3 regions of the Noviherbaspirillum phoenicis genome follow, and region 1 is predicted to be linked to each of the others. Evidence: predicted binding sites of a transcription regulator. Region 1 holds the regulator's gene; each other region holds the start of a gene.
The links. The regulator FNR, encoded in region 1, switches genes on or off when oxygen is low (the NO sensors DNR and NnrR bind a similar motif). The targets are predictions, from matches to a motif close to TTGATNNNNATCAA.
Positions count from the first base shown of each region.

Region 2: the regulator FNR is predicted to act here: its motif matches at 1,243-1,256, upstream of nirK (copper-containing nitrite reductase).
Region 3: the regulator FNR is predicted to act here: its motif matches at 6,640-6,653, upstream of oxc (oxalyl-CoA decarboxylase).

Region 1 covers NZ_JBDFLX010000001.1:2,486,567-2,496,821, reverse strand. Annotated here, with positions in the region: gene ABC383_RS11295 (IS481 family transposase) at 1-425, opposite strand, end outside; gene ccoN (cytochrome-c oxidase, cbb3-type subunit I) at 1,312-2,739, shown strand; gene ccoO (cytochrome-c oxidase, cbb3-type subunit II) at 2,761-3,375, shown strand; gene ABC383_RS11280 (cbb3-type cytochrome oxidase subunit 3) at 3,404-3,592, shown strand; gene ccoP (cytochrome-c oxidase, cbb3-type subunit III) at 3,585-4,520, shown strand; gene ccoG (cytochrome c oxidase accessory protein CcoG) at 4,550-5,962, shown strand; gene ABC383_RS11265 (FixH family protein) at 5,975-6,496, shown strand; gene ABC383_RS11260 (hypothetical protein) at 6,508-6,747, shown strand; gene fnr (fumarate/nitrate reduction transcriptional regulator Fnr) at 6,765-7,526, opposite strand; gene ABC383_RS11250 (hypothetical protein) at 7,809-8,408, shown strand; gene ABC383_RS11245 (LLM class flavin-dependent oxidoreductase) at 8,520-9,551, shown strand; gene ABC383_RS11240 (putative bifunctional diguanylate cyclase/phosphodiesterase) at 9,770-10,255, shown strand, end outside.
Region 2 covers NZ_JBDFLX010000003.1:613,839-624,093, reverse strand. Annotated here, with positions in the region: gene ABC383_RS25060 (transporter) at 1-793, opposite strand, end outside; gene ABC383_RS25055 (hypothetical protein) at 792-1,115, shown strand; gene nirK (copper-containing nitrite reductase) at 1,345-2,784, shown strand; gene ABC383_RS25045 (Crp/Fnr family transcriptional regulator) at 2,892-3,437, shown strand; gene ABC383_RS25040 (SirB2 family protein) at 3,467-3,847, opposite strand; gene ABC383_RS25035 (RrF2 family transcriptional regulator) at 3,844-4,323, opposite strand; gene ABC383_RS25030 (nitric-oxide reductase large subunit) at 4,387-6,666, opposite strand; gene ABC383_RS25025 (RrF2 family transcriptional regulator) at 6,876-7,358, shown strand; gene ABC383_RS25020 (acyl-CoA dehydrogenase family protein) at 7,440-8,723, opposite strand; gene hemN (oxygen-independent coproporphyrinogen III oxidase) at 8,889-10,255, opposite strand, start outside.
Region 3 covers NZ_JBDFLX010000005.1:430,540-440,794, forward strand. Annotated here, with positions in the region: gene ABC383_RS27410 (histone deacetylase family protein) at 1-503, shown strand, start outside; gene ABC383_RS27415 (HPP family protein) at 1,529-2,731, shown strand; gene ABC383_RS27420 (PAS domain S-box protein) at 2,793-3,230, opposite strand; gene frc (formyl-CoA transferase) at 3,318-4,586, opposite strand; gene oxc (oxalyl-CoA decarboxylase) at 4,655-6,460, opposite strand; gene ABC383_RS27435 (LysR family transcriptional regulator) at 6,737-7,666, opposite strand; gene ABC383_RS27440 (HAD family hydrolase) at 7,817-8,152, shown strand; gene ABC383_RS27445 (HAD family hydrolase) at 8,214-8,546, shown strand; gene ABC383_RS27450 (fumarylacetoacetate hydrolase family protein) at 8,770-9,537, shown strand; gene ABC383_RS27455 (2-dehydropantoate 2-reductase) at 9,555-10,255, shown strand, end outside.

The sequences.
Region 1 (10,255 bases):
AGATCATTGGGCTGGGCATGCTCGAAGCGCTGCCAGGCGGTGCTGTTTGCGCTTGCCTTTTCTGAGATCAAGCCATGTCGATGCAGAATCCGGGTAATGGTGCTGGGGGTTGGCACCTGGATGTGACCCTGATTGAGCAGGCTGCGATGAATCTTGCGGCCGCCCCAGGTGGGATGTTTCAGACGCACCTTCACTACCAGCTCTTCGTTTGCCTGGCTGGTACGCAGTGGCGTATTGCAGGGTCTGCGCGAGCAGTCCTGCAGGCCAGCAGGGCCCTGCGTCATGCTGCGTTCACGCCATTTGTATCCTGTCTTGCGACTGATTCCAAAACGCGTGCATAGGGCACTGAAGTTCACGCCATCCTGCTGCGCTAGCGCCGTAAATTCTTGTCGAAGGGTCATCATGTCAACGTCTTTCCAGGGCATGGTTAGAGAATCCTTTGGCTTGATATGGAATACGCCAAAGTGTTACCCATGTCCCGGCACAGTTGTTACCCATGTCCCCGGTCTATACACTTCGCCAAAAAAAGTAACCAAAAAAAGGCGACCCGGTGATCGCGCCCCGCTGCGCGGGGTGCCCGTGCCAGCGGTACCCGGAGCGGGGCGCGGCTAAACTCGCCAAGCTGCGCTTGGCTCAGACAGACGCCGCACCTTTTCCCGCTCCGGGCACCGCTGACACGGCGGTACACAGACGGGGACCCTAACGGCAACGGCCACTGCAAAAACAACGGCAACGGCAACGGCAACGGCAACGGCAACGGCAGAAACCATTGAAACGTTAGAAGGGCTTTCAGCCGCTTTTGTAAGGTGCAATACCCGAAGGGCATTGCACTACGGTCCCAAGCGGGACGTGCCTTGTCATGCTGACTTGCTTGATCGACCCATCGTGCAATGCCCGTGCGGAGCATTGCACCCTGCAAGAGCTCAGGAAGACGCCGCACTTTGTCCACGCCAGGCACCGCCGAGATGACGTTCAACGCGACACTTGCATGACCACCGCAACTGCTTTGAAGCCTGACTTCACAACGTGCGCCACAGTTGCTATGTATGCTGGATGACAGAGAGCTCCAGCCATCGCAATAAGGCAAGTTGAAAAATAGCCTTTAAACAAAGGACAAATTCCACCTTTCCATGTTGCTGATGTATTTCGTCCACAAGCATGGCGTCATTGTCATGCTTTTTAAACCGGCGATTCATCGTCCTCGCACCGCTTCTTCACAACCCGGTCATTTTTGACTCATATCAAGGATTTTCGAACACCCGAAACGTACCCTCCAGCAATGACATTACTTGTTTCTTCTGGAGCGTTTGCGTGGACACTGCACTGAACTATAACTATCGGATCGTGAAGCAATTCGCGATCGCGACTGTGGTGTGGGGCGTTATTGGCATGCTGGCCGGCGTATTCATCGCCGCCCAGCTGGCATGGCCAGCCCTGAACTTCGATATCCCCTGGCTGACCTATGGCCGGCTGCGTCCGCTGCATACCAACGCGGTGATCTTTGCATTTGGTATCTGCGGCCTGTTCGCCACGTCCTATTACGTCGTGCAGCGTACCTGCCAGGTAAGGCTGTTCTCGGACAAGCTGGCTGCGTTCACTTTCTGGGGATGGCAACTGGTGCTGGTGTCCGCCGCCATCACGCTGCCCATGGGCCTGACCCGCGGCAAGGAATACGCCGAGCTGGAATGGCCGATCACGCTGCTGATCGCGGTGGTGTGGGTTGCCTATGCGGTGGTGTTCTTCGGCACCATCGTCAAGCGCAAGGTCGCGCATATCTATGTGGCCAACTGGTTCTTCGGCGGCTTCATCCTGGCTGTGACGCTGCTGCATGTGGTCAATGGCATGAGCATGCCGGCCTCGCTGACCAAGTCCTATTCGGCCTATTCGGGCGTGCAGGATGCAATGATCCAGTGGTGGTACGGTCACAACGCGGTGGGCTTCATCCTGACCGCGGGCTACCTGGGCATGGTCTATTACTTCATTCCCAAGCAGGCCGAGCGCCCGGTGTATTCCTACCGTCTCTCCATCGTCCACTTCTGGGCGCTGATCTTCACCTACATGTGGGCCGGCCCGCATCACCTGCACTACACCGCGCTGCCTGACTGGACCCAGTCGATCGGCATGGTGTTCTCGCTGATCCTGCTGGCGCCTTCCTGGGGCGGCATGATCAACGGCGTGATGACCCTGTCGGGCGCCTGGCACAAGCTGCGTTCCGATCCGATCCTGAAGTTCCTGATCGTGTCGCTGTCGTTCTACGGCATGGCCACCTTCGAAGGCCCGATGATGTCGATCAAGACCGTCAACTCGCTGTCCCACTACACCGACTGGGGCATCGCCCACGTCCATGCCGGCGCGCTGGGCTGGGTCGGCTTCATCACCATGGGTTCGCTGTACTACCTGCTGCCGCGCCTGTCGGGCAAGCAGGCCATGTACAGCACCCGCCTGATCGACCTGCATTTCTGGGTCGCCACCATCGGCATCGTGCTGTACATCGCATCGATGTGGATCGCCGGCGTGATGCAGGGCCTGATGTGGCGCGCGGTCAATGCCGACGGCACACTGACCTACAGCTTCGTGGAAGGCGTCAAGGCAACCTACCCGTATTACGTGATCCGCTTCACCGGCGGCACGCTGTACCTGACCGGCATGCTGCTGATGGCCTACAACACCTACATGACGGTGCGTGACGCCAAGCCGGTTGCCGCGCGTATCCCGGCAATCCATGCCGCGCATGCTTGATCAAGAAAGACGGAGCACGATATGAAGTTTTCGCATGAGTCGATAGAAAAGAACCCCTGGCTGCTAATTGCGCTGGTGGTGCTGGTGGTCAGCATCGGTGGCGCGGTGGAGATCATTCCGCTGTTCTTCCAGAAATCCACCACCGAGCCGGTCGCGGGACTGAAGCCTTATTCCCCGCTGCGCCTGGTGGGACGCGACATCTATGTGCGCGAAGGCTGCTACGGCTGCCATTCGCAGATGATCCGTCCGTTCCGGGCCGAGACCGAGCGCTATGGCCACTATTCCGTGGCGGGTGAATTCGTGTACGACCGGCCCTTCCAGTGGGGTTCCAAGCGCACCGGTCCGGACCTGGCCCGCGTCGGCGGCCGCTACAGCGACGAGTGGCACCGCGCCCACCTCGACAACCCGCGCGACCTGGTGCCCGAGTCCAACATGCCCGGTTATCCGTGGCTGGCAAAGACCAGGCTGGACCCGCAGGAAGTGCAGCCCAAGATGCGCGCGCTGCGCCGCCTGTCGGTGCCCTACAGCGACGAGGAAATCACCGCCGCGCCCGCCGAGCTGGCCGGCAAGACCGAGCAGGACGCATTGGTCGCCTACCTGCAGGGCCTGGGCACGCAGATCAAGGCCCGCAACTAGGCCTGCTTAATCCATCGACATTGTCATCATGAATATCCAAACATTATTCGACCAGGCCAGCAGCGCCATGACCGTGGTGAGTTTCGTCACCTTCATCGGCATCCTGTGGTGGACCTTCATTCGTCACAAGGACTGCGACTTCCACGCCGCTGCGCAGCTGCCTTTCGCTGACGAAGACGCATCCGATCAAGCACAGCAGGAGCAGGGCCATGTCTGACTTCACCAGCGGTTTCTGGAACATCTACATCGTGGTGCTGACGCTGATCGGCATCCTCGGCTGCGGCCTGCTGCTGTGGTCGCAGTCCCAGCACAAGATCACGCTGCCGCCCGGCGCCAAGGCGCAGACCCAGACCACGGGCCATGTGTGGGATGAGGACCTGACCGAGCTGAACACGCCGATGCCGCGCTGGTGGATGTGGCTGTTCTATATCACCATCGTGTTCAGCCTGGCTTACCTGGTGCTGTATCCGGGCCTGGGCGAGTACGCTGGCAAGCTGGGCTGGAAGTCGGCCGGCGCCTATCAGCAGGAACTCAAGCAGGCCGAGGCAGAATATGGCCCGCTGTTCGCGAAGTACCAGCAGCAGGACCTCAAGGCGGTGGCCGCCGACCCGCAGGCCCGCGCCATCGGCGAGCGGCTGTTCCTGACCTATTGCGCGCAGTGCCATGGTTCCGACGCCCGCGGCAGCAAGGGCTTTCCCAACCTGGCCGACAATGACTGGCTGCATGGCGGCGAGCCCGATGTGATCAAGACCACCATCATGAACGGCCGCAACGGCATGATGCCGCCAATGGCCGCCGCGGTCGGCTCGGAGAAGGACGTGGAGAATGTCGCGCACTATGTGCTGAGCCTGTCGGGTTCGACCTCCGACCCGATCAAGTCGGTGCTGGGCAAGCCCAAGTTCTCCGCTGCCTGCGCCGCCTGCCATGGCGCCGATGGCCATGGCAACCAGATGCTGGGCGCACCCAACCTGTCGGACAAGACCTGGCTGTATGGCGGTAGCCTTGAGACCATCATGGAAACCATCCGCAAGGGCCGCACCAACACCATGCCGGCATTCAAGGACTTCCTCGGCGAGGCGAAGGTGCATGTGCTGGCCGCCTATGTATGGGGCCTGTCCAATGTCAAGGGAGCGGCGCCGCAGTAAGGCCCCGGCTACAGCTAAAGAGCATTGAAATGAGCAGCAATACCACGCCCGAAGTGGCGGTCGTCAAGATGTATGCGGCGCGCGAGGAAATCTACGCGCGCGAAGTGCAGGGGCGCTATGCCAGCCTGCGCTGGGTCTGCGTGTGGCTGACCCAGATCCTGTTCTACGGCCTGCCGTGGATCAACTGGAACGGCCGCCAGGCCGTGCTGTTCGACCTGCTGGCGCGCAAGTTCTATATCTTCGGCATCGTGCTGTGGCCGCAGGACTTCATCTACCTGGCCGCGCTGCTCATCATTTCGGCCTATCTGCTGTTCCTGGCCACGGCCATTGCCGGCCGCGTATGGTGCGGCTTCGCCTGTCCGCAGACGGTCTATACCGAGATCTTCATGTGGATAGAGCGCAAGATCGAAGGCAGCCGCAGCGCCCGCATGCGCCTGGACCGCCAGCCGGCCTCGCTGGGAAAGTTTGCCCGCAAGTTCGGCAAGCATGCCGCCTGGGGCGCTGTGGCGCTGTGGACCGGCTTTACCTTCGTCGGCTATTTCACGCCTATCCATACGCTGGCGCGCGAAGTCGCCACCCTGGGGCTGGGTCCGTGGGAGTGGTTCTGGGTGCTGTTCTATTCCTTTGCAACCTACGGCAATGCCGGCTGGATGCGGGAGCAGGTCTGCAAGTACATGTGCCCGTACGCACGTTTTCAAAGCTCGATGTTCGACAAGGACACGCTGATCATCACCTACGATGAAAAGCGCGGCGAGCCGCGCGGCGCGCGCGCCAAGAGCGCAAGGGCCGATGCAACGCAGAAGCAAAAGCAGGGCGACTGCATCGACTGCAGCATGTGCGTGCAGGTATGCCCGACCGGCATCGACATCCGCCGCGGCCTGCAATACGAGTGCATCGGCTGCGCCGCCTGTGTCGACGCCTGCAACGGCGTGATGGACAAGGTCGGCTTGCCGCGCGGCCTGATCCGCTACAGCACCGACCATGCGATGAAGCAGGGCCTGTCCAGCGCCGACATCCGGCGCCGGGCGCTGCGGCCCAGGGTGCTGATTTATCTGGCCATCCTGCTGGCCATCGTGACCGCCTTCGGCATGTCCTTGGCGATGCGCACGCCGCTGAAGATGGACGTGCTGCGCGACCGCGGCGCGATGGGCCGCGAGATCGAGGACGGCATGATAGAAAATGTCTACCGCCTGCAGATCATGAACACCTCCGAGAGCGCGCACCGCTACCGCATCGTTGTGGATGGCCTGCCGTCGCTGCGACTTGCCGGCGCCGACGAGGTCACGCTCAATGGCACCGAGACCCGTTCCGTGCCGGTGCGCCTGCGCATCGATGGCGGACAGGCCGCCAGGGGGTCTAACAAGATACATATCGGCCTGCAGGCGCTGGATGACTCCGGGCTGAAGGTCAGGGAAGAAGCGGTCTTTTACGTGCCGCGCTGAAGGAGAATGCAAATGCAGTCAATGAATACGCTCGAATGCCCGTCCACGCCCTGGTACAAGCACCGTTGGCCCTGGCTGATCATGCTGGGTCCGTTCCTGGTGGTGCTGGCGGGCAGCTACACGATCTGGCTCTCCTACTCGCAGCAGGATGCGCTGGTGGTGGGCGACTATTACCGGCAGGGCAAGGCCATCAACCAGGACCTGCGGCGCGATCAGGCCGCCAGCCGGCTGGGACTGTCGCTGGCGCTGCACTTCGATGCCGCCGCGGGCCGGCTGACAGGCGCGATGCGCGGCGCGCAGGGGATTCCGCATGGCGCGATGACGCTGCGCCTGGTTCATTCCACGCGTCCGGAAAAGGATATCGTGCTGCCGGTGGTGGCGGATGCGGAAGGCCACTTTGCCGTGAGCCTGCCGATGCTGGAGATGGCGCGCTGGCAGGTGATGCTGGAAGACCAGGGCCGGACCTGGCGCATCAATGGCGTGTGGCCCTGGCCGCAGCAGGCGACGGCGACGCTGTCGGCCGACCAATCCTGAAGGAGGCATAGATGCGGCGTCTTGCAATGGTGATCCTGTGGCCATCCTTCCTGGTGGCGGCGATGGCGGAAGGTTTTTTCTTTTCCCTGCTCGATCCGCAGGATCTGCACCTGGGCGGCGCCGAGTTCACGCTGTCGCCGCTGGCGGCTTATACGGTGGGATTCTTCCTGTTCTGGCTGTTCTGCGCGCTGGCGGCGATGCTCAGTTATTACCTGGCCAATGTGCCGGCCGACCGCCAGCCGCCGCTATGACGGCGACAGGGCCGAGCCTAATCGCATTTCTCGGTGCCGGCCGCCATGGCTTTCAGGCGGGGCGGATCGAGAATCACGATTTCGCGGTTGCTTACCTGCAGCACGCCCAGCTTCTTGAAGCGTGACAGCAGGCGGCTGATGCTCTCGATGGTGAGTCCGAGATAATTGCCGATTTCCTCGCGCGACATGCGCAGCTGGAAGGCGGTGGAGGAATAGCCGCGGGCGGCATAGCGCGTCGTGAGATTGACCAGGAAGGCGGCGAAGCGCTGGCCGGCGCGCATATTGCCCAGCAGGAGCATGACGCTCTGCTCGCGCGTGATTTCCTGGCTCATCATCCGGTGGAAATGGTGCAGCAGCGTGGGAATGTGGCCGAACAACTCTTCCAGCCGGCTGAATGGAATGTCGCAGACTTCACTGTCTTCCAGCGCCACCGCCGAACAATGGTGGCGCTCGGTGCCGATGGCGTCCATGCCGAGAAGCTCGCCGGCCATCTGGAAGCCTGTAATCTGCTGCTCGCCGCTGACATTGATCTGGAAAGTCTTGAAATGCCCAAGCCGGATCGCGTACAGGTTGGTGAACGGATCGCCCATGCGGTAGAGATGGGTGTCGCGCGGCACCTTGCGCCGGCGTCCGATGATGGCGTCGAGACGCGACATGTCGGTATCGTCCAGGCCCATGGGCAGGCAAAGCTGGTGCATGCTGCACGCCGCGCAACTTGCCTTCAGGGCGTTGACGTTGATGGGCGTGGTCTGGCTGTTGACTGGAATGGACTGGATCATGGTCGCCAATGATATATCTCAAGCCGTTGAAAACGCGAAACGCTACGGTATGAAACGTGCCGCAAGACTGATCTGCGGATTAGAACGGTCGGTACGGCGAAGTGTAGCAAACACATCGTAACGCGGATACAACAGATATTAGCGGCGTATCAAAATGTTAAGCAAAATGTGGGTTGTGTTCGTTAGCGCACAGTCGATCGGAGGAAAGATGGGTATCTTTTTGACACGATATGGCTGTGCTGGTGTTCCCCTTTCTTCACCCTCAACGACTGGATGCGCAAAATGAAAAAAATGTTAACGCTGTTGGCACTTCCCCTGGCTCAGGCCGCAATGGTTTCGGCTTTCGCGCAAGCGCCTGCCGCCACTTCCACCGATCCATCGGCCAGCCAATCCCGCGCCGAAGTCAAGTCCGGCGCCAGCGCGGCGAATGCAGACCGCGTCAACCAGTTCAACGACCGTCCCGGCGCAGCCGTGAAGGGCAGCGGCACCAGCCGTGCCGAAGTCAAGTCCGGCGCCAGCGCTGCCGAATTCGACAAGGTCAACCAGTTCCAGGACAAGCCGACGGCTGGTATGCCTTCAGGCAACAAGAGCCGTGCAGAGGTCAAGGCTGAACGCAATGCAGGCGCCGGCCAGCTGCGCGCCAACACCGAAGTGCCGACACCGGGCACCTCGTCGCAGCAGAATCTGAACAATCCCAAGGCCCTGACGCCCGAAGAGCGTGCCGCCCGTCGCGAAGCGCGCAAGCAGCGTGCCGCCGAACGTCGCGCCAAGCGCGCTGAAAGCCGCACGGCAGCCAGCGGCAAGGCAGCCGGCACCGAAGGCACCCGCACCATGCCGGCCGATGGCGGCGCTGGCGCCGGCAATCCGGCTCCAGGCAAGTAAGCCGCTCCGCCGGGGTTTTCCCCGGCACGGCTTGCAGAAATGGCACGGCGCGCATGACGCGCCGTGTTGCATTACAGTATCGGTTTTTCTTCGGCAGCTTGCGGACACACCATGAAACTTTCCGTTCTTGACCAGTCCACCGCCGTCAGCGGCCGGCCCCAGACCGACGCCATCGCCGAATCGCTGGCGCTGGCCCGGCACTGCGACGGGCTGGGCTACCACCGATACTGGGTTTCCGAACACCATCACAGCGGCAGCATCGTCGGCAGCGCGCCGGAGGTGCTGATGGCGGCCATTGCTGCGACCACGTCACGCATCCGGGTCGGAAGCGCCGGCGTGATGCTGCCGCATTACGCCGCCCTGAAAGTGGCGGAACAGTTCCGGGTGCTGGAAGGCATCGCGCCCGGCCGCATCGACCTCGGCGTGGGCCGGGCGCCCGGTTCGGACCGGCTCACCGCCTATGCGCTCAATCCGGACGCCGGCCAGGCTGCCGAACGCTTTCCGCAGCAGGTGCAGGATCTGCAGGCCTGGGTCAGCGGCATGCCGCTCGCGCCCGGCCATCCGTTCGGCGCGATCCGCGCCCATCCGCAAGGCCCGACCTCGCCGGAAATCTGGATTCTGGGAAGTTCCAACTATGGCGCCCAACTGGCGGCGCACTTCGGCCTTCCCTATGCCTATGCCTATTTCTTCAGCGAAGGCGAGGGCGTGGAAGAGGCGCTGGCGTTGTACCGCAGCCTGTACCAGCCCAGCGAACGTCATCCGATGCCGCAGGCCACGATCTGCGTCTGGGCGCTGGCAGCCGATACCGAGGACGAGGCGCGGCATCTGCTCAGGACCCGCGAGCACTGGCGTATCGGCTTCGAGCGCGGCCTGCGCCTTCCCCTGGTTTCCCCGGAAGAGGCGGCGGCCGCCGTCTACGACGAGGCGGACCAGGCCCGTATCGCCGCTTTGCGCCGCCGCGCCATCGTCGGCACGGCCGCGCAGGTGGCGGACCGGCTGCATGCCCTGGCAGCCGAGTTGAAACTGGATGAAATCGTGGTCAACACCTGGACCCACGACCCGGCGGCCCGGCGCCACTCCTACACCCTGCTGGCCAAGGCGTTCGGCCTCACGGGACTTCCTTCCGGGCAAGCTCTCGGTTAAAGTTAGATTATTTCCTGCCGTAAATAAGTTTGGGGTCTCACCCGAAGATAGGCTTTCGGTACCGTGGATGCGCTCAGGCGCCTCCGGGGAAAGACGGCAGCGCCGATCGGAGCGGGTTATTGCTTTTTTGCACGGTGCGGCGTCCGAACTTTGCCCTGGTGGCTTCAGGAACGAGCGTTTGGAAATTCAGCCCATAACCATCACCGAACATGTTTTCGATGCCAAATGACGTTTTGATAGAACACCTGAAAGGCCAGCTGACGCGTTTGACGGAGTCGGCCGGGGATCTGGTGTTCACGCTCTCCGAGAACGGCGAGATTCTGCACGCCAGCCAGCGCGCCATCGGCATCATCGCGCCGGGCGCCGTGCTGTGCGGCAGCATGCTGCACGAGCGCGTGGATACGCCGGACCGGGCTGGCCTGGCGTCGGTCATGGCACAGGTGGTGGCCAGCGGCCTGCACGACAGGGTCAATGTGCGGGTGCATACCAGCACCGGCTTGCACTGGTTCGAACTGGAACTGTCTTCCCACCGCGACCTCGACGGGCAGACCGAAGTCCTGGTGGTGGGTCGCAATATCTCGGGCCAGCAGGAAACCAAGGAGCGGCTGCTGCACCTGGCCACCCACGATGCGCTGACCGGCCTGCCCAACCGCGCGCTGCTGTCGGACCGGCTGCGCATGGCGATTGCCCACGCCCGCCGTACC
Region 2 (10,255 bases), on a different contig from region 1:
GCTGTACGCCGTTGACGTTCTGATAGATCGGCTGCTGGTAAAAGCCGTAGATCTGCATGGTCTCCGCCAGCGCATAGCTCAGCCCTGGGCTGAGGAAGGCTTGGCGACTGCCGCTGTCTTCCGGTTCGGCCTCGTTGCCGCTGTCGCGCCGCTTTACCACCATGTTCAGCTGCAGCAGCGCGCCAAGCTTCTCGCCGATCGCCTTGCGGATGCCGACATCGACACCGAGCTGCGCGCCGGGCCGGAATTCATCATGCTGGTTCATCGCATGCTGGTACTGGCCCTGCGCGAACCACGACAGATCCTGTGCCGGAAGCTGCTGGTAGTAATAAGCGCCGACGATCATGTCGGTGGTGCCGGTCCCCGGCTGCAAGCTGCGCTCAGCCACGGCGCCGGCGCCGTTGGCGACATCGGTCTTCCCGGTGGGAAGCTTCAGGCCGAACAGCAGGCCGCCGCTGGCTGGCCGCATCGGATCGCCCAGCACCGGCAGCTGGTAGCGCCCCACAACGCGGACATCACCCAACCGGGTGAAATTCCATTCCTCCGGCAGCTGGCCGCCGTGATGGTTATGCAGGTGCAGATGATCGCGGTCGACCACTGGCGCCGTTACAGACAGGCCCCATCCGGATGCGAAGTTGTGGCTGAAGGTGGCCACCAGGTTCTGGTTGGTGGTCCTCACCTCGTCGTGATGGCGAGGAATCTGGCCGCGCCGGATGTCGTCGGTGCCAGCGCGAAGCTGGTCCAGGCGGATCGATTCATGGCGAAGGTCAAAGGTGGTGCCGGCGTCGACCATGGCACTTTCAGACGTCCAGTTGGTGTTGACAGTACAAAAGGCAGAACCACAGCTGGCCCATGCGGCAGCGGAGAGCCAGGGCAGGCATGCTGCGCATGTCAGCAGCATCGGGAGCGTTCTTCTCATCATTGTTCTCATTGTCGATACGTCAGGGTCAGGCGTGATGCGGCATGCCACCCACCCGATTCCGGCTGCAGCTTGTCCGCAGGCCTGCAAAGTCACAGGCGTTGCCTGTGGTCCGGTGAAATCATACATTTCGAAAGAATCTTTGCCGGTTGACCTACCTCAAGTTTTCAGACGTGCCGTTGTTCCGGGCAGGTAATCAAGCACCCGAACGGGATGCAAGACGCGACCGTCACCAGCCATCGGCTGGCACTGCGGCGCCTCATGAGGTCCATTGGGGCCAGAGCGGCTCGCCGCATTCTCCGTTTGCAACCCAAAGTATTTTTTTGACCTAGATCATTTTTTAAACATATATTTAAAATGTATGATTTGTTGCAACTGAGCCGGCACATCCCGGTCGCCGGCCAGATTCATAAGTGATCAAGAACATGAACCCCAGACCGCTCTCCTACGCCATCGCCTGCCTGATGTTCAGCGCCGCTGGCCTTTCCTCTGTCCATGCCGCTGCGAATAAGGAAGGCGCCGCTGCGGCGCCGGCGCCCATGGCGACCCACGAACATGGCAGCAGCGCCGTCAAGTACCGCCCTGACGTGACCTATACCCTGCGCACCGACATCGCCGATGGCAAGCTGGTCTTTGTCGGAGAGGCCGGCGTCATCAAGGGCAAAGTGAATCCGCAGTTATCGGTGCCAGAAGGGGCAGTCGTGCAGATCAATCTGGTCAATGGCGATGGCGCCACGCATGACATTTCCGTGCCCGACTTCCAGGCAAGGTCCAACGAGCTGAAGGAAAAAGGCGCGAGCACGGCGATTGTGTTCAAGGCAAACAAGAAAGGCGAGTTCACATATATCTGCTCCCTGCCAGGCCATGTGCAGGCCGGCATGATCGGCAAGATCGTGGTCGGCGATACCGTCGCCAAGGCGGCGCCAAAAGGCGCGGAAATCTCGCGCAGCCCGTTCGAGGTGGGCGAGCCAGTGGGCAAGCGCGGGCCGCAGAAGCTGACCGTCAATCTTGAAACGACCGAGGTGCTGGGCCAGCTCGCCGATGGCACCACCTACAAGTACTGGACCTTCAACAGCAAGGTGCCCGGCCCCTTCGTCCGCGTCCGCGTCGGCGATACGGTGACGGTGAACATGGCCAATGCCAAGGACAGCCACATGATCCATTCGGTCGACTTCCACGCAGTCACCGGGCCCGGCGGCGGCGCGGCGGTCACCCAGGCCGCTCCCGGCAGCACCAAGAGCTTCACGTTCAAGGCGCAGAACCCCGGCCTGTTCGTGTACCACTGCGCCACGCCGATGGTGGCGCAGCATATCTCCAACGGCATGTACGGCATGATCCTGGTGGAGCCCGAAGGCGGCCTGCCCAAGGTCGACCGCGAGTTCTATGTGATGCAGGGCGAGCTGTACACTGCGCAGCGCCACGGCACACCGGGCGAGAATGAATTCTCGCTGGAGAAACTCCTGGACGAAAAGCCGGAACACCTGGTTTTCAATGGCACGCACGACGCATTGACCAAGACCCACAGACTGGAAGCCAAGGTCGGTGAAACCGTGAGAATCTTCTTCGGTGTCGGCGGCCCCAATGCCACGTCCAGCTTCCATGTCATCGGCGAAGTCTTTGACCGCGTGTTTAACCAGGGCGACCTGACCTCGCCGCCGCTGAAGAACATCCAGACCACCTCGGTGGCTCCCGGCGGCGCAACCATGGTCGAGTTCAAGGTGGATGTTCCCGGCCGGCTGATCCTGGTCGACCATGCGCTGTCACGCATGGAAAAGGGCCTGGTGGGCGTGATGAATGTCGTCGGGCCGGACAATGCCGACACCTTCCGCTCGAACAGCTCCCCGGATGCCGCATCCGGCCATTGAGCTTCCTCCCACCGCGCGCAGGCCGGAACGCCCGTCCCGGCCTGCGCGGCGCTACCGCCCCTGCCTCCTTGCCAGCCATGCCTGCCTAGAAAGTCGCGCCACGGGAATTGCTGAACCGCCTGGCGCCGTTGGCCGATGTCACCCATGCTGAACTTGACCGGATCGCCGCCGTCACCACCGAAGTCCATGTGCCGCGTGGAACAGTGATCTTTCGATGCGGCGATCCGTGCCGGGGCTTCCATGCGGTCGTTTCAGGCCAGGTCAAGCTGGGCTTCGCATCGACCGACGGCGCTGAGAAGGTGGTGGAGATTATCAGCGCAGGACAAAGCTTTGCCGAGGCGATGATGTTCATGGAGCGTCCTTGCATCGTCGATGCGCAGGCTCTGACCGATTCCCTGCTGCTGCATATCGGTAGCCATGCCGTGTTCGATGAACTGGACCACAATCCCGGCTTCGCGCGCAGCATGCTGTCTGGCCTCAGCCGTCGCCTGCACGGCCTGGTAACGGACCTGGAAGCCTATTCCCTGCGTTCCGGAAGCCGGCAGGTGATCAGTTACCTGCTCAGGGCAGGAGCCTGCGAAAACGGCGATCGCGTCACGCTACCGGTCAGCAGGAAGCTGATTATCCGGCAAGTCTGGCACCGCATCTGCTGACTTGCATGCACGCCGCTCGGGTGCCGGCGTCATGCGAACAAGCGCGGGTTCTTGGTTACCGCCACGCCGACGATATAGCCGAAGGCCACCAGCGCGGCGACGTAGGCTGCTGCGCGCACCGGCTTGCTGCGGCCGCGCTTGAGCGCGATCGAGCCAAGCACGATATACAGCAGCAGCGCGCCGACCTTGACGCTCAGCCACGTTTGCAACAGCGGATACTGGGCGCTCCAGACTGCAAGCGACACAGCGCTCAGCAAAAGCGCGGTGTCGACGAGGTGCGGCAGGACGCGCACCCAGCGCCGCTGCAAGGCCGGCGAATCGGCAAGCATCCACAGCCCGCGCAGCAAAAACAGCAAGCCGCTTATCGCGGCAAAGCTCATATGGAAGTGTTTCAGCAATAGGTAGTTCATCGGTAGCTGTCTCGTTCTTGGCGAAAGCCCGGGCCGGGCATGCCTGCGACACGGCTTTGCGCCGTCGCCGGCCCCTCCCCGGCAACGATGTCGTCCAGCGTCAGCTGGTCGAGCTGCTGCAGGTAAGCCGCGGTGGCGGCAGCCAGCACATGTTTGAGCACGCACACCGGGGAAAGCCGGCACTGGTTGCTTGCGTCATTGAAGCACTCAACCACCGCAAAATCCGACTCCGCCAGGCGCGCCACATCGCCCAGCCGGATTGCATCGGGCGCCACGCCAAGGCGCATGCCGCCTCCCCGGCCGCGGCTGGTGTCCAGCAGGCCTGCCCGCCCCAGCCTGTGGACGACCTTGGCGATCTGACTGCGGGGGATCTGATGGGCGGAAGCGATTTCCTGCACCGTTACCAGCCTGTTGCGGTGGATGGCAAGGTACATCAGCACCTTGAATGCGTAGTCGGTGTAATCGGTCAGACGCACGATCGTATGTCCTGCTGAACGGTGACTGGCCGGCCGCGCCTGCAGGCGCGGCCGGCTCCATGCTCAGGCCTCGGTAACGCCGGCAACCGGCGCGGTGGCGGGCGCGGGCACCTTGCCGCGGCCCATCAGGCGCAGCGCGAACACTGCGAGGAACACCGTGCCGATCGCAAAGACGATGTCACCCGGCACGCGCAGCCACACCATGGTTTCCATGAAGCCCGAGTGAATCACCTCGGGCGAGCGGGCAAACCACATGCCCTTCGTAACGCTGGCCCATGCCTGGAAGATCCCGGCCGGCACCAGCGACATGAACACCATCATCGCCAGACCGATATTGAGCGTCCAGAACGCAGGGCGCAGCAGTTTGTCGGACCATGCCAGCCTGCTTGAAAGGCCGCGCAGGCAGAACAGCATCAGGCCAATACCCAGCATGCCATACACCCCGAACAGCGCGGCATGGCCATGGGCAGCAGTCATGTTCAGGCCCTGCATGTAGTACAGCGCGATCGGCGTATTGATGGAAAAACCGAGCAGGCCCGCGCCGACGGTATTCCAGAAGCCGACCGCGATGAAGCACAGGATCGCCCACTTGTAATTTGCTACCCACGGCGCAGCCTTGGAGCGCTGGTAGTTGCGATACGCTTCGATGCCGAGCATGGACAGCGGCACCACTTCCAGCGCCGAGAACATGGCGCCGATGGCGATCACGGCGGTGGGCGTGCCGGTGAAGTACAGGTGATGCAGGGTGCCAAGGATGCCGCCGAAAAGAAAGACAATGGTTTCCAGGATGATCGCGGTATTCGCCGAAGCGGCGCGGACCAGCCCGAGGCGCGTGAACAGCAAGGCAATCACGGCGGTGGCAAACACTTCGAAGAAGCCTTCGACCCACAGGTGCACCAGCCACCAGCGCCAGTACTCGACCATCGAATAATGGGTGCGCGGGCCCCAGGTGAGCGAGGTGGCGTAGAAACCGCCGATGCAGACAGCAGCAAGGAAGACCATCGCGATCAGACCACGGCTTTCGGAAGGCTTGCGCAGCGCGGGCCACAGTCCGCGTCCGAGCAGCGTGGCCCAGAACAGCAGCCCGACAAACAGCAGGATCTGCCAGACGCGGCCCATGCTGGTGAATTCCAGTCCCTGGTTGCCGATCCAGAAGCTGAAGTCGACGCCGCGATGCTGCAGCGTACCCAGCCAGCCGAACACGGTTGAGCCGACCACGATGAACAGCAGCGCATAAAACAGGATATCGACGCCCAGCTTCTGGTATTTCGGTTCATGGCCGGAAATCGCCGGCGCGATATACAGGCCCGTTGCCAGCCAGGCGGTGGCAATCCACAGCACCGCAAACTGGGTATGGATGGTGCGGCTGACGGTGAACGGCAGGATATCGGCCAGCGGGAAGCCAAAGAAGCTATGTCCTTCGACCGAGTAATGGGCAGTGATGACGCCCATGCCGACCTGGGCCAGGATCAGTCCAACCACGACCATGAAATACTTCTTGGTGGCCTTCATCGAAGGCGTGGCTTTGAGGCTGAACAGCGGGTCGCTCACGGGAGGCGTCGGATCGGCCGCTTCCTCATGGGTGGAATGGAACAGCAGCATGCCGGCGATGGCGGCGATCATCAGGATGACGCTGGCAATCGACCACATGCCGGCGGCCGCGGTCGGCGTATTGCCCACCAGCGGCTCATGCGGCCAGTTGCTGGTATAGCTGAGGCCCGCCTCTCCCGGGCGGTCAGTCGCGGCGGCCCATGCGGACCAGAAGAAGAATGCGGCCAGCGCCTGCTGGTCTTGTGCGCTGGACAGCGATCCGGCATTCATCGCGTACTGTTCGCGCAGCTTGTCGAGTGATGCGTCATCGCCGAAAAGACCGGTGTAATGGCGGGCCACGCCGCGGATGACTTCGGCGCGCGCGTCCGACAGCGACAGCACGCCGGTTTGCGCGTCATAGCTGTTGCGGCGCATTTCATCCTTTACCTCTCCATCGACCTGTCCTTTCTGGCCGGGAGTAAGCTGCTCATAAGCCTGCCCAAAATCGCGTTTGGCCCACAGCGCCTGCAGCGCCGATGCTTCGCGGTGCAGCCAGTCCGCGGACCAATCGGGCGCCACGTAACTGCCGTGGCCCCAGACGGTACCGAGTTGCTGGCCACCGGCCGACAGCCATGCCTGCTGGCCCCGTTGTATCTGTTCACCGGTGAATAGCAGCTCACCCCTGGTGCTGTTGATTTCCTTCGGTATCGGCGGCGCCTTCAGATAGATCTCCTTGCCGACCCATCCCAGGGCGGCGAAGGAAAGTACGCAGATGATGGCGAGCCAAGTCCAGAGTTTGCGCGATGAATGCATGGCAATTCCTTTTTTGGTCATGAGTGGTAGGTATCCGATCGCAGGCTCCGCGCCTTTGATAAGATGCATTTTATTAGCATCTTTAAATACATGTAAATAAAAAGCATGTTTAATTTTTCTTTTTTTTGGAGGTGCGGATTGACCTATGACAAAGATGTAAAATGAATGCTGCTTTAAGCACAGGCTGTATGCTCACGAATGGAAACCTCATGAAACTGACGTCATATACGGATTATTCCTTGCGCACCCTGATGTACCTGGCGCTAAACCGGGATGAGCTGGTGACCATCCAGGACATTGCCGACGCCCACCAGATTGCGAAGAACCACTTGACCAAGGTGGTGCACCACCTGGGCCTGCTGGGGCTGATCGAAACGGTGCGCGGGCGCCACGGCGGGCTGCGGCTGGGCATGGAGCCGGAAGACATCAATATCGGCGAGGTGGTGCGGAACACGGAAAACGACTTCCACATCGCCGAATGTTTTGGCAATGAAAACGGTGGTTGCATCTACTCCAGTTCATGTGCCCTGAAAGGCGTGCTGAGCCGTGCCAGCAATGCGTTTCTCGCGGTGCTGGACGATGTGACGCTGGATACGCTGATTACGCCGGCAAGCAGTCCGACACGCAAGCGCGCCGCGCAGAAAGCCGTGCCGGTGCAATTCAGGACACTGGCGCGAAAGGCAGAAGCCTAGCCGCCTGCGCGGCAGGAGCAACGGGCGCGCGCTTCTGCTGCTTCATTGCTTGGCCCGGATGCGCATCGATGACAGGAAAGCTCAAATGCGCACACCCGGACCCGGGTGCGCAAGCTGTTCCGGCGTCGTGAAGTAGTCGAGGCTGGCGCCGCGATTCTCCCTGGCCCTAGCGATTTCATTCTTCGCAATCACGCGCAAGTGCACTTCATCCGGGCCATCGAGGAAGCGCATGGCGCGCCCCCACGTCCACAGATACGCAAGCGGCGTGTCCGGGCTCAGGCCCATTGCGCCAAATACTTGCATGGCACGGTCCAGCACCCTGGTCTGCATGCGCGCGGCCACCACCTTGATGGCCGAAACATCCACCCTCGCCGCCTGGTTTCCGGCCTGGTCCAGGTTTGCGGCGGCGCGCAGCACCAGCAGGCGGGCCTGGTCTATGTCCAGGCGCGACTCGGCGATCCAGTCCTGGATGTTGGCGTAGTCGGCGAGATAGCGGCCGAAGGACTTGCGTTCAAGCGCACGGTCGCACATCAATTCAAGCGCCAGTTCGCATTGCCCGATGGTGCGCATGCAATGATGAATGCGTCCCGGACCAAGTCGCGCCTGCGCAAGCTGGAAGCCCTGGCCTTCCTCGCCGAGCAAACAGGATGCCGGCACGGTGACATTCCTGAACAGCAGTTCGCAGTGGCCTTCCGGGGCGACGTGCTGCATCACTGCGATATTGCGCACCACTTCGAGGCCGGGGGTATCGATGGGCACTGCCAGCAGCGTGTGCCGGGCATGAACGGGCGCATCGCTCAACCGCTCGGAAAGGCCCATTACCAGCACCAGCCTGCAGCGTGGATGGGCGACGCCGGTCGTAAACCATTTACGGCCATTGATGATGAAGTCATTGCCTTGCCGCCGTATCCGGGTCTGGATGTTGGTCGCGTCGGATGACGCGACATCGGGCTCGGACATTGCGAAGGCGGAGCGGATCTCGCCTTCCAGCAGTGGCCGCAGCCAGCGCTCGTATTGCTCCGGCGTCGCGCAAGCCTTTAACAGTTCCATGTTGCCGGTGTCGGGCGCGCTGCAATTGAAGATTTCCGAAGCCCACGGAATCCGGCCCATGATTTCCGCCAGCGGCGCGTAGGCCGAATGCGTCAGCCGGGTGCCCGGTTCATCGTCCGCCAGTCCTGGCAGAAACAGGTTCCACAGCCCTTCTTCCTTCGCCAGCGCCTTTCGTTCGTCCAGCAGCCGCAAGGGATAACGGCCATTTCTGGTTTCGGCATGCCATTCCGGGTTGGCTGGCACCACATAGCTGTCCATGAAGTCCTGCACGCGCCGGCGCAGCGCCTCCACTCTTTCCCCATACTGGAAATCCACAGTGCTCCTCCCTGTTTTTCAGCGGCCACAAATCGGCGCAGCGCCCGCCGACGCCGCGGCTGTCTTTTCTGGATTGGCGAGGGCGCCGGCATGCGCCAACGACAACCATTCCCCGGCCCCTTTCATGCACCGTGCCCAACGCCGCAAGCGCTGGCGCAGTGGCGATCAGATGGTTCGGGAATAGCGCAGGCGTTCCAGCTTGACTGCTTGACCTATTCCTAGATACTTGTCGAATGCCATGCAGATGTTGCGCACCAGGAGCCGTCCCCTGGCTGTCACGGTTATCCAGTCGTCGCTGAGCGAAACAAGCCCATCGTCTTCCAGCTCGCGCAACTTGCCCAGCTCCGTGGCAAAGTAGCTTGCGAACGTCACCGGATAGTCGGTTTCGATTGCCTTCACCGATACCTCGAAGGCGCACATGAGCCGCTGGATGATGGCACGCCGCAGCATGTCATCCATCGTCAGCTTGAAGCCGCGGACAATGGGCAGATGCCCGCGCTCGATCGGTTCGTAATACTGGTCCAGCGACTTGGCATTCTGGCTGTAGGTGCCGCCCACGGAACTGATCGCGGAGACGCCACAAGAAACCATCTCCGCCTCCGCATGCGTGGAATAGCCCTGGAAATTGCGCTGCAGGGTGCCCAGGCGCTGGGCCACCGCCAGTTCGTCGTCCGGCTTAGCGAAGTGGTCCATGCCGATGTAGACGTAGCCGGCCTGGGTCAGCCTTTGGATGCACAGGGACAGCATGTCCAGCTTTGCCTCGGGTGTCGGCAGTTCGTCGTCGGCAATCAGGCGCTGCGACTTGAACATCTGCGGCATGTGCGCATAGTTGTAAACGGAGATCCGGTCCGGGTCCGCCGCAATCAGCCTGGTCAGGGTGCGCGCCATCGACATGACGTTCTGCCTGGGCAGGCCATAGATCAGATCGACGCTGATTGAGCGGAAACCCGCTTCGCGCGCGGCGACAATCGCATCGAGCGTGAGCGCTTCCGGCTGTATCCGGTTCACTGCCTTCTGCACTTCCTCATCGAAGTCCTGGACGCCCAGGCTGAGGCGATTGAAGCCCTGATTCCGGAGGGACCGGATACGATCGGCGTCTACCGTCCGCGGATCGATTTCAATCGAGTACTCGCCATCGATGTCCGCGGCAAAGTGAAAGGCGCGTCGCAGGTGCGCCATCAGCGCGCCCATCTGCGCGTCCGACAGGAAGGTCGGCGTCCCACCGCCGAAATGCAGTTGTTCCACCTGATTCATCCCTGAAAACAGGGCGGCCTGCATATCGATTTCCCGCTTCAGGTAAGTGAGATAGACCTCTGCCTTGGCGTGATTTCTGGTAATGATCTTGTTGCATGCACAGTAATAGCAAAGCGATTCGCAAAAGGGAATGTGGAGGTACAGCGATATCGGCTTGCGCGCTCCGGCATGGCGGAGATCGGAGACAGCCTGTAGATAATCGCCGGAACGGAAGCCGTCGGTGAAACGGTCCGCCGTCGGATAAGAGGTATAACGCGGCCCCTGCTGGCTTAGTTTTC
Region 3 (10,255 bases), on a different contig from region 1:
CGGCGCATGCAGCCGAGCGCCATGGCCTGTCACGGGTCGCCGTAGTGGACTTCGATGTTCACCATGGGAACGGCACCCAGGCCGCCTTCTTCAACAAGCCGGGCATGTTCTACGCGTCGAGCCATCAGTCGCCGTTCTACCCCGGCACCGGGAGCCGCAATGAAACCGGCGTCGACCACAACATCGTGAACTTGCCGCTGGCGCGCGGCTGCGACTCTGCCCAGTTCAGGGCAAGGAGCGAGGCCGAGATCCTGCCGGCATTGCGCGACTTTGCACCGGAATTCCTGATCATTTCCGCCGGCTTCGATGCCCACCACCTGGACCCGCTGGCCGCGCTCGAACTGCAGGACGACGATTTTCGCTGGATAACCGATGAGCTGATGCGGATTGCGGATGCCAGTTGCAAGGGCCGCGTCGTGTCGATACTGGAAGGGGGATATAGCATGGAAGGGCTGGCCAACGGCACAGCCGCGCATGTGCGGCGCCTGATGGCTGCGGCTTAGCCCGCCCATGAAAGGCTGGGAGCGATGTCGGGGAACATGCCGGCATCGAATGCGATCAGACGTTTGTAGTCAGACATTAGATTAAAGGAGACGATCATGGCGGCATGTCCGAAATGCAATGGCAGCGGCATACTTCAGTGTCACAGATGCAAGGGGACAGGGAAGGTCGCGAAGGAAAACAGCGAGGCGATCGTCAACATGGCACCCGGCGCCAACCCGGAACCGGTCAGGTGTCCTTCCTGCCACGGTGTCGGCACCGAGCCCTGTTCGCGCTGCGACGGATCTGGCGTGGTTCACTGCTAGCGGGCATTCGGCCGCAAGGCGCAGCGGTCGCAGTTTTCGCCTGCAGGCATGAGCCGAAAGAGCAGCAAGCCAGCACTGGTCCATCGAGGTTTGTGCCCAATAGAGCGCTTTTGGCCTGCCTAACTTGTCGATACCGGCCAGTGCCCCGGCACTGCGTTGCGGCTCTTCGCCGTAGCCCGCTACGACTCATCCCCACGCTTGCAGCGCGCGTCTGCGCTTGCAGGCGCAGACCGGTAGGCAGGCGCAAAGCAGTGCTTTGCGAAACCCCTGTCTACCCCTTGTTCCAGGGCCACTGCCTCGGTTTCGCCTAAGCCAGGCAGGCCAAAAGCACTCTACTCGGGCACGGTAAGGCCCACGCTTTCCCGGCGTGGGCTTTTTGCTTGCCGCCGCACGCTGCTGTCGCGGTCAGGACCCGTTTGCCGCCAGCAGGAGCAGCGGACATTGGCCAATTTTTTCATGCTTGACCATGGTCAATGTGACAAACAGCCCTGTTTTCATACAATGATTTCCGCCAGCGAAGGGAAACGGCCGCACCTCGCTGGGCGACGCCCGCGTTCCAGCTAAGGGTGCGTAACCGCGAAACTCGCGGACTGCAACGGCCGCCAACGCAACCTGCCGCTGCCTGTGCGCAGGATTTCCATCGGCGACAAGCTGCGGCCGGGCGGCACGACATCTTCAACTCGTCCGCGAGCGGCTGACGCCTGTTTTTTCGAAGAATACGAATGAAAATCGAATTCCTGTCCAGCCTTCTGCCCGCTCCGGGAACGACTGACCGCTTTGAACGGATGCGCGCCTGCGCAGGCGCCTTGTTCGGCCTCATCCTTACCGGCCTGTGCACCTATGCGGTCCTTCCCGATCCCGCCAATGCCATGCTGCTGATAGCGCCGATGGGCGCTTCTGCCGTGCTGCTGTTTGCCGTGCCGGCCAGCCCGCTGGCGCAGCCCTGGTCCATCATCGGCGGCAATCTGGTCGCCGCCTTCATCGGCGTGACCTGCGCCAAGCTGATCGGCACGCCGCTGCTGGCCGCCGCACTGGCCGCCTCGCTTGCCATTGGCGCCATGTTCATGTTGCGCTGCCTTCATCCGCCCAGCGGCGCGGTGGCGCTGACCGCGGTGCTGGGCGGTCCCGCCATCCATGCAATGGGCTACCAGTTCATCCTCTATCCGGTTGCACTGAATTCGCTGCTGCTGCTCGGCACGGCGCTGTTCTACAACAATGCCACCGGCCGGCGCTATCCGCATCGGGTGCAGGCCGACCCGGCGACCCGGCACGAGACCAGGGACCCGATCCCGACCGCTCGCCTTGGCATCACGAGCGAGGATCTGGACGCCGTGCTGGCGCGCTACAACCAGGTGCTCGACATCAGCCGTGAAGACCTGCAGGCCATCCTGGTCGAAACCGAGATGCAGGCCTATCAGCGACGCTTCGGCATCACCCGCTGCGCCGACGTGATGTCGCGCGACGTGCGCAGCGTCATGTTCGGCAGCGAGCTGCAGGAGGCGTGGGACATGCTGCACAAGCACCGGCTGACTGCGCTGCCCGTGACTGATCGCGGCAACCGCGTGGTGGGCATCATCACGAAGGCGGACTTCATCGCCCATGCCAGGGCCGACCGGTACGCGCTGCTCGGGCGCGGCATGAAGCGTCTGCTTCAGCCGATACGCCATACCCATTCAATCAAGCCTGAAGTCGTCGGACAGATCATGCACACGGACGTGCGTACTGCCTATCAGGAACAGCCTGTGGTCGAGCTGGTGCCGCTGATGTCCGACGCCGGCCTGCATTCCATTCCCGTCGTGGACGAGGAGCGCCGGCTGGTTGGCATGATCACCCAGTCCGACATGATCGCGACCCTGTACGAGAAGAACCTTGGCGCGCCAGTGCGCGGCGCCAGGCTGGCCGCGATATCGGGTTCAGGACGCTGATCCTCCGTTGCATAAAAGAAAACGCCCGCTTGCCGCGGGTGTTTGTTTTCCAGGCTGCTCTTCACACTGCCTGCTTCTGGCCTGCTTCCAGTTCCGCAATGCGCTTGCGCATGTCGCGTTCATCCGTCCAGCGCTGAGTTTCATCACGCACGATGGCAACGATGGCCGACACCTGGTGGTCCGGCGTGTAGAGCATCGCCACCGTGAAAGCAATCGATAGCGGCCGTCCTTCCTTGTGCAGGGCGGGCACCCGCAGCAGGTCGTGGCCATAGCGGGTCTGGCCGGTGTCCATGGTCTTGTGATAGCCGTCCCAATGACGCTGGCGCTGGCGTTCCGGAATGATCAGGTCGAGCGACTTGCCGATGGCTTCCTCTTCGCTAAACCCGAATATCCGCTCGGCTGCTGCATTCCAGAAAATGATGTTGCCAGCGGCGTTTGCCACCACCACGCCGTCGCCTATGGCCCTGAGCAATTGTTCGAAGTCGATCGATGCCTCCATGATTCCTTCCCTTTGTACTGATCAAAAAAAACGTCCGGCCCCTTGTCGGAAGCCGGACGCGATTCCGGAATTAAGCCAGGAAGCTGCTTAGACCGCCTTGGCCTCGTGCATCGCGGCGATCTGCTGCGAGCTGTAGCCCAGCTCTTCCAGCACTTCGTCGGTATGCTGGCCCAGCAGCGGCGAGGCCGTCACTTCCGGCTTCAGGTCGGAGAACTTGATCGGGCTGCCGATGGTGTAGTACGAGCCGCGCACCGGATGCTGCACTTCCACGATCGAGCCCGACTTGCGCAGCGACTCGTCCACCAGCAGTTCCTTCATCGACAGCACCGGCGCGCACGGAATGTCGAACTTGCGGAACACGTTCACCGCCTCGAACTTGGTCTTGTCCTTGATGAAGTCCTCGATCGTGGCAAAGATCTCGTCGATGTGCGGCTGGCGTGCCTTCGGCGTGGTGTAGGCCGGGTCGGTCTTCCATTCCGGCTTGCCCAGCGCGTCGCAGATCGGCTCCCACGCATGGCCCTGCACCGTGAAGTAGATGTACGCGTTCGGGTCGGTCTCCCAGCCCTTGCACTTCAGGATCCAACCCGGCTGGCCACCGCCGCCGGCATTGCCGCCACGCGGCGTGACCTTGTCGGCAAACGCTTCCATCTCGTGCGGATACTGCGGATACTCTTCCAGATAACCCACCCGCTCCAGGCGCTGCTGGTCGCGCATCTTCACCCGGCACAGGTTCAGCACCGCATCCTGCATCGACACCGCCACCTTCTGGCCCTTGCCCGTCTTCTGGCGGCCGATGTAGGCCGTCAGGATGCCGATGGCCAGGTGCATGCCGGTGTTGGAGTCGCCCAGCGCCGCCGCCGAGATGGTCGGCTCGGAGTTCTCGCCCTTCCACCAGCCGGTGGTCGAGGCCGCGCCGCCGGCGCACTGCGCCACGTTCTCGTAGACCTTCAGGTCTTCATAGTGGTGGCCCTCGGAGAAGCCCTTGACCGAGGCCAGGATCATCTTCGGGTTCAGCTCCTGGATGCGTTCCCAGGTAAAGCCCATGCGGTCCAGCGCGCCGGGGCCGAAGTTCTCCACCATCACGTCGGACTCGCGGATCAGCTTCTCCAGCACTTCCTTGCCTTCCTGCTTCTTGGTGTCCAGCGTCAGCGAGCGCTTGTTGGAGTTGAGCATCGTGAAGTACAGCGCGTCGGCATCGGGGATGTCGCGCAGCTGGCTGCGGGTGACGTCGCCGGCGCCCGGACGCTCGACCTTGATCACGTCGGCGCCAAACCAGGCCAGCATCTGGGTGCAGGCCGGGCCGGCCTGGACGTGGGTGAAGTCGATGATCTTGAGGCCTTGCAGTGGTTTGTCCATGTGTCTTTCTCCTTGTTGGTCTCGGTTGTTCCCGGATGTTCTCGGATGTTCTTCGATACGTTGCGTGCTTACTTCTTCTTGGCCGCGCTCTGCGGGTTCAGGTGCGTGATGCGCCCGCTCTCGGTGCCGGCCTTTTCATCGATGACCACGTTGATCAGCGTGGGCCGGCCTGAGCTGATGCCCTGCGCCAGCGCCGCCGACAGTTCCTCGGGCGTGTTCACGGTGGAACCCTCGCCGCCGAATGCCTGCATCAGCATGTCGTAGCGCGCGCCCTTGACGAACACGGTGGGCGCCGGATCGGCGCCGCCGGTAGGGTTGACGTCGCAGCCCTTGTAGACGCCGTTGTTGTTGAAGATCACCACCGTCACCGGCAGGTTGTAGCGGCAGATGGTCTCGACTTCCATGCCCGAGAAGCCAAAGGCCGAATCGCCTTCCAGCGCCACCACCGGCTGGCCGCTGGTGACGGCCGCGCCGATCGCATAGCCCATGCCGATGCCCATCACGCCCCAGGTGCCGGAGTCCAGGCGCTTGCGCGGCACGGACATGTCGATCACGCTGCGCGCCAGGTCCAGCGTGTTGGCGCCTTCATTGACGAGATAGACCTCGGGCTTGTCCTTCAGCACATCGCGCATGGCCGACAGCGCGGTCATGAAGTTCATCGGCGCGGACTTGGCCGACAGGGTCTTGGCCATCTTGGCGATGTTGGCGTCGCGCTTCTCGGCAATGGCGCCGGTCCAGCCGGCATCGGGCTTGTCGAAGCCGGTCTGGTCGATGGCGGCCAGCAGCGCCGAGACGGTGGAGCCGATGTCGCCGGCCAGGGGCGCGTCGATGGGCACGTTGGAATCCATTTCCTGTGCCGAGATATCGATCTGCACGAAGGTCTTCTGGGCCCAGTCCTTGTGGTCCTTGCCGCCCCAGGTCGGGCCCTTGCCATGCGAGAGCAGCCAGTTCAGGCGCGCGCCGATGAGCATCACGCAGTCGGCTTCCTTCAGCGCATAGGAGCGGGCGGCGATGGCGGCCTGCGGATGGTTGTCGGGCAGCAGGCCCTTGGCCATGGACATGGCGAGATAGGGGATGCCGGTGCGCTCGACGAAGGCGCGGATGTCGGCGTCGGCCTGGGCGTAGGCTGCGCCCTTGCCGAGCATGATGACCGGGCGCTTGGCCTTCTTCAGCACGTCGAGCGCCCGGGCGATGGCGTCGGGCGCGGGGATCTGGGCCGGCGAGGGGTCGACGACTTTCACGATGGAGCGCTGGGCGGCGGCGGCTTCCATGGCCTGGCCGAGCAGCTTGGCGGGCACGTCGAGATAGACGCCGCCGGGACGGCCGGAGACGGCGGCGCGGATGGCGCGCGCCACGCCGATGCCGATGTCCTCGATATGGTTGATGCGGTAGGAAGCCTTGACATAGGGCTTGGCGGCATTGAGCTGGTCGAGCTCTTCATAGTCGCCCTGCGCCAGGTCGACGATCTCGCGCTCGGAAGAGCCGGAGATCATGATCATGGGGAAGCAGTTGACGGTGGCATTGGCCAGCGCGACCAGGCCGTTCAGGAAGCCTGGGGCCGAAACGGTCATGGCGATGCCGGGCTTCTTGGTGAGGTAGCCGGCGATGGCGGCGGCGTTGACGGCGTTGGCTTCATGGCGGAAGCCGATGAAGCGAAAGCCCTCGGCCTGCGCCAGGCGGGCCAGGTCGGTGATGGGGATGCCGACCAGGCCGTAGATGGTCTCGACGTCATTGGCTTTCAATGCGTCGAGCAGCACGTGGAAGCCGTCGGTCTGCTCGGCTGGCTCGGCGCCCTGCGCCTGCCCTGCCTGCTGGCTCTGCTCGCGCAGCAGCGTGCTCTCGTCGGTCTCGGTCGTTTTCAGTACTGAAGACATGCTTGCTCCTGTGGGATTCGGTCGAAAATTTGGCGCGCTCGATAAGGTCGAGCACTGGTGGTTCGCAGGCTATTCTTGAACGCATGCCCGTGTCGACTCGTCGGTGCAGGCCTTGCACTTGCTGCCTGCATGCCCCGATTAAGTAGCCGCATCATAGCGATGAGGGCATTTCCTTCTCATTGACCGAGGTCAATTTCCACAAGATGAATAAATTGGCAGCTTCCCGCAGGCAGCATCGTGGCCTGTAGGCAGCAAAAGCTGCTGCCCGGCATGTCTTCAGCGGCCGGGCGCGTAGCCGATGAATCGCTGTATCAGGGCTGCACCGTCGCTCATCAGGAAATCGCGGAAGGCCTGTGCCACCGGAGGCAAGCGCTTGCCGCGGCGATGCACCACGTACCAGTTCAGCATCATCGGAAAGCCCTGCACATCCAGAACTGTGAGACTGCCCGCCTGCAACTCCAGGCTGATCGTATGCGCGGACAGGAAGCTGATGCCCATGCCGGCAATCACTGCCTGCTTGATGGTCTCGATGCTCTGGATTTCCATCGCGATGTTCAGGTCGTCGATGTGCTGGCCAAAGCTTTCCACCATCGAGTTCCAGGTGTCGGAACCCTTTTCCCGGACCACGAAAGGCTCGCGCTTGATCATTGCCATCGTGATCCGCTTGCGCTTCGCATACGGGTGGTCGGGCGGCGCCACGATGACGTAGGGATGCGGCGCGAACGCTTCATTCAAGGTATCCATGTCTTCTGGCGGCCTGACCATGATCGCCAGGTCGGTCATGTTGTTGGCGATATCACCCAGCAGCTTTTCCCGGTTGTGAACGCTGAGGTTGAGCGTTACGCCGGCATGCCGCCGCGCGAATTCAACCAGCAGGCGTGGGAAAAAATAGTCGCCCGCGCTGATCACGGCGACATTGAGCTTGCCTCCTGTGACGCCCTTGAATTGGGTGAGCGCTTCTTCCGCTTCCTCGAACTGACGGATGATCTCGCGGCTATAGCGCAGCAGCTCCTCGCCGGCAGGCGTGAGGTAAGTGCGCTTGCCAAGATGCTCGAACAGCACCAGGCCGACATGGCCTTGCAGCGTCTTGACCTGAGTCGATACGGCCGGCTGCGTCAGATGCAGTTCTTCAGCGGCACGCGAAAAACTGAGGTGACGCGCCACCGTTTCGAAGATTTTTAACTGGCGCAGGGTGGCGTTCTTCATAGCGGGCCAAGTCCATGTATAAATGATACGTAATCATTATGCATAAAAACTTTAACTATACCTAATGCATTGCTGCCTCTACGATGCGCTTCAACGACGTCGACATCGCGACGTTTCCCATAACGCATTGCAGATTACAAGGAGCAAGCCATGACCGATATCACTTGCAGCAACGTTGCCATGCCTACCCCTGTAGAGGTGCAACGCAGCGCCTACAACGCCGCCTTCTACGAACTGGGCCTGCGCTGGCACTGGGATGCCGACATCTACCATGCGCCGATTCCGCGCGACGAAGAGCGTGCGCATATCCGCCGCTATATCGAGAGCCACCAGCCGCATCTGCTGACGGCTTACGACGTCGATTTCCTGGTCGACGCGATCCAGGCGGCAAAGGACCGCCGGGTCGAGCTGATTCTCGCCTGTGGCCGCCAGGATGCCTGCATGGTCGACTGGGCCGAAGTGCACAAGCACGAGATCGGCATCTGACACCGTTGCCGCCGGGCCTGTGCAGGCCACGGCTTGAACAGCATTCAATAAGGAGACTTCGATGTTTGCATCTCACATCAGCGACACCACGGCGCAGGACGCCGCCGACATCCACCGCAGTGCCTACAATGCGGCGTTCCATGAACTCGGCCTCAGATGGCACTGGGATGCAGACCATTACGAAAGCGCGCTGCCGGCCAGCCAGGAAAAGGCCCATCTGCTTTCCTATCTACGTAACCACCAGGCGCATCTGCTCAAGGCATATGACGCCGAATTTCTGGTCGACGCCATTACCACGGCCAAGGGCCGCTGCTACGAGACGCTGCTGGGATCCGGCCGCGCCAGGCCCAACGTCAACTGGGCCGAAATGCAGCAGCCGCAGGTCGGCCATTGAGACGACGCCTGTCCACCGCCGCCTCACGGTAAGGAAATTTGGAAACTTAACCGTGGTCAAGGCACTGGACAGGGCCTTCTCACACAATAAAAGCATGCTATTTCATGCCTGGGCCTGTCGCAGCGGACCCTGAATCCGCTCCGCGCCCAGCACCATCATAAGGGAGAGCGCATCGCCTCAATGCCATGCGCGGCGCTCTGCCGACTCATAAGGGGACAATCAAATGATTCAACGCTGGCTGCGGTTTCAGCATCAAGGTCAAGTCTGCTTCGGTACGCTGGAAGGCGAAAAGATCCGGATCTTCGAGGGCGACATGATGGTCGATCCCATCCCGACCGATCTATCGACGACGATGAACGACGTCAAGCTGCTCACTCCGGTTGTGCCGGGCAAGGTGATCGCCCTGTGGAACAACTTCCATGCGCTTGGCCGAAAGCTCGAACTGCAGCCGCCCAAGGAACCGCTTTACCTGATCAAGTCTTCCAACTCCTATCTCAATCCCGGCGAGACCATCAGGAAGCCGCGCGATGAAGGCAAGGTGGTCTATGAGGGCGAGCTGGGCGTGATCATCGGCAAGACCTGCAGCGACGTCGCCGAGGAAAACGCCCTGGATCATGTGTTCGGCTATACCTGCGCCAACGACGTCACCGTGGCCGACATCATCCAGCGCGACCCCACCTTTCCCCAGTGGGCGCGCGCCAAGGGCTTTGATACCTTCTGTCCGTTCGGCCCGGTGGTTGCCACTGGCCTCGACCCCGCGATGCTGGTCGTGCGCACCATGCTCAACAGCGAGGTCCGGCAGGACTATCCGGTCAATGACATGGTGTTTCCGGTGCAGAAACTGGTCAGCATGATTTCTCGCGACATGACGCTCTATCCCGGCGACATGATCCTGTGCGGCACGTCTGTCGGCGTAGGCTCGATGAAGCCTGGCAGCATCGTCGAAGTCGAGATCGGCGGCATAGGAAAGCTGCGTAACCGTTTCGAGTAGACCATGGGGTAAAAGCAATGAAGATAGCAATCATAGGGGCAGGCGCCATCGGCGGCTATGTCGGCGTGAAACTCGCCCTGGCAGGGGAGGACCTGACGTTCATCGTCAGGGGCGCCAACCTGCGAGCCATACGCAGCAACGGCATGAAGCTCATCATGCAGGATGGCTCCGAGCATGTCGCGTCCAATGTCAAGGCAACGGATAGCTACAGCGAGGCGGGCGTGCAGGATCTTGTGATCCTGGCGTTGAAGGCGCATCAGCTCGATGCGGTGGCGGATGAGGTCGGCAAGCTGGTTGGGCCGGATACCGCCATCGTGACGATGCAGAACGGCATCCCGTACTGGTACTTCCACAAGCATGGCGGCGAACTGGAAGGCCGCCAGGTACAGACGGTCGACCCGACCGGCACACTGGCCCGCAAGATCCCGGTGGAGCAGGTGATAGGCTGCGTGGTCTATCCCGCTTCGGAGCTGATCGCGCCGGGCGTGGTGCGCCACATTGAAGGCGACCGTTTCCCGCTTGGCGAACTGGACGGTTCCGTCAGCGAGCGCGTGACCAGGATATCGGAATGCTTTACCAATGCCGGTTTCAAGGCGCCGGTGCTGGACAATATTCGTTCCGAGATCTGGCTCAAGCTCTGGGGCAATCTGACGTTCAATCCCATCAGCGCATTGACGCATTCCACCCTGGTGGATATCTGCCAGTTCCCGCTGACCCG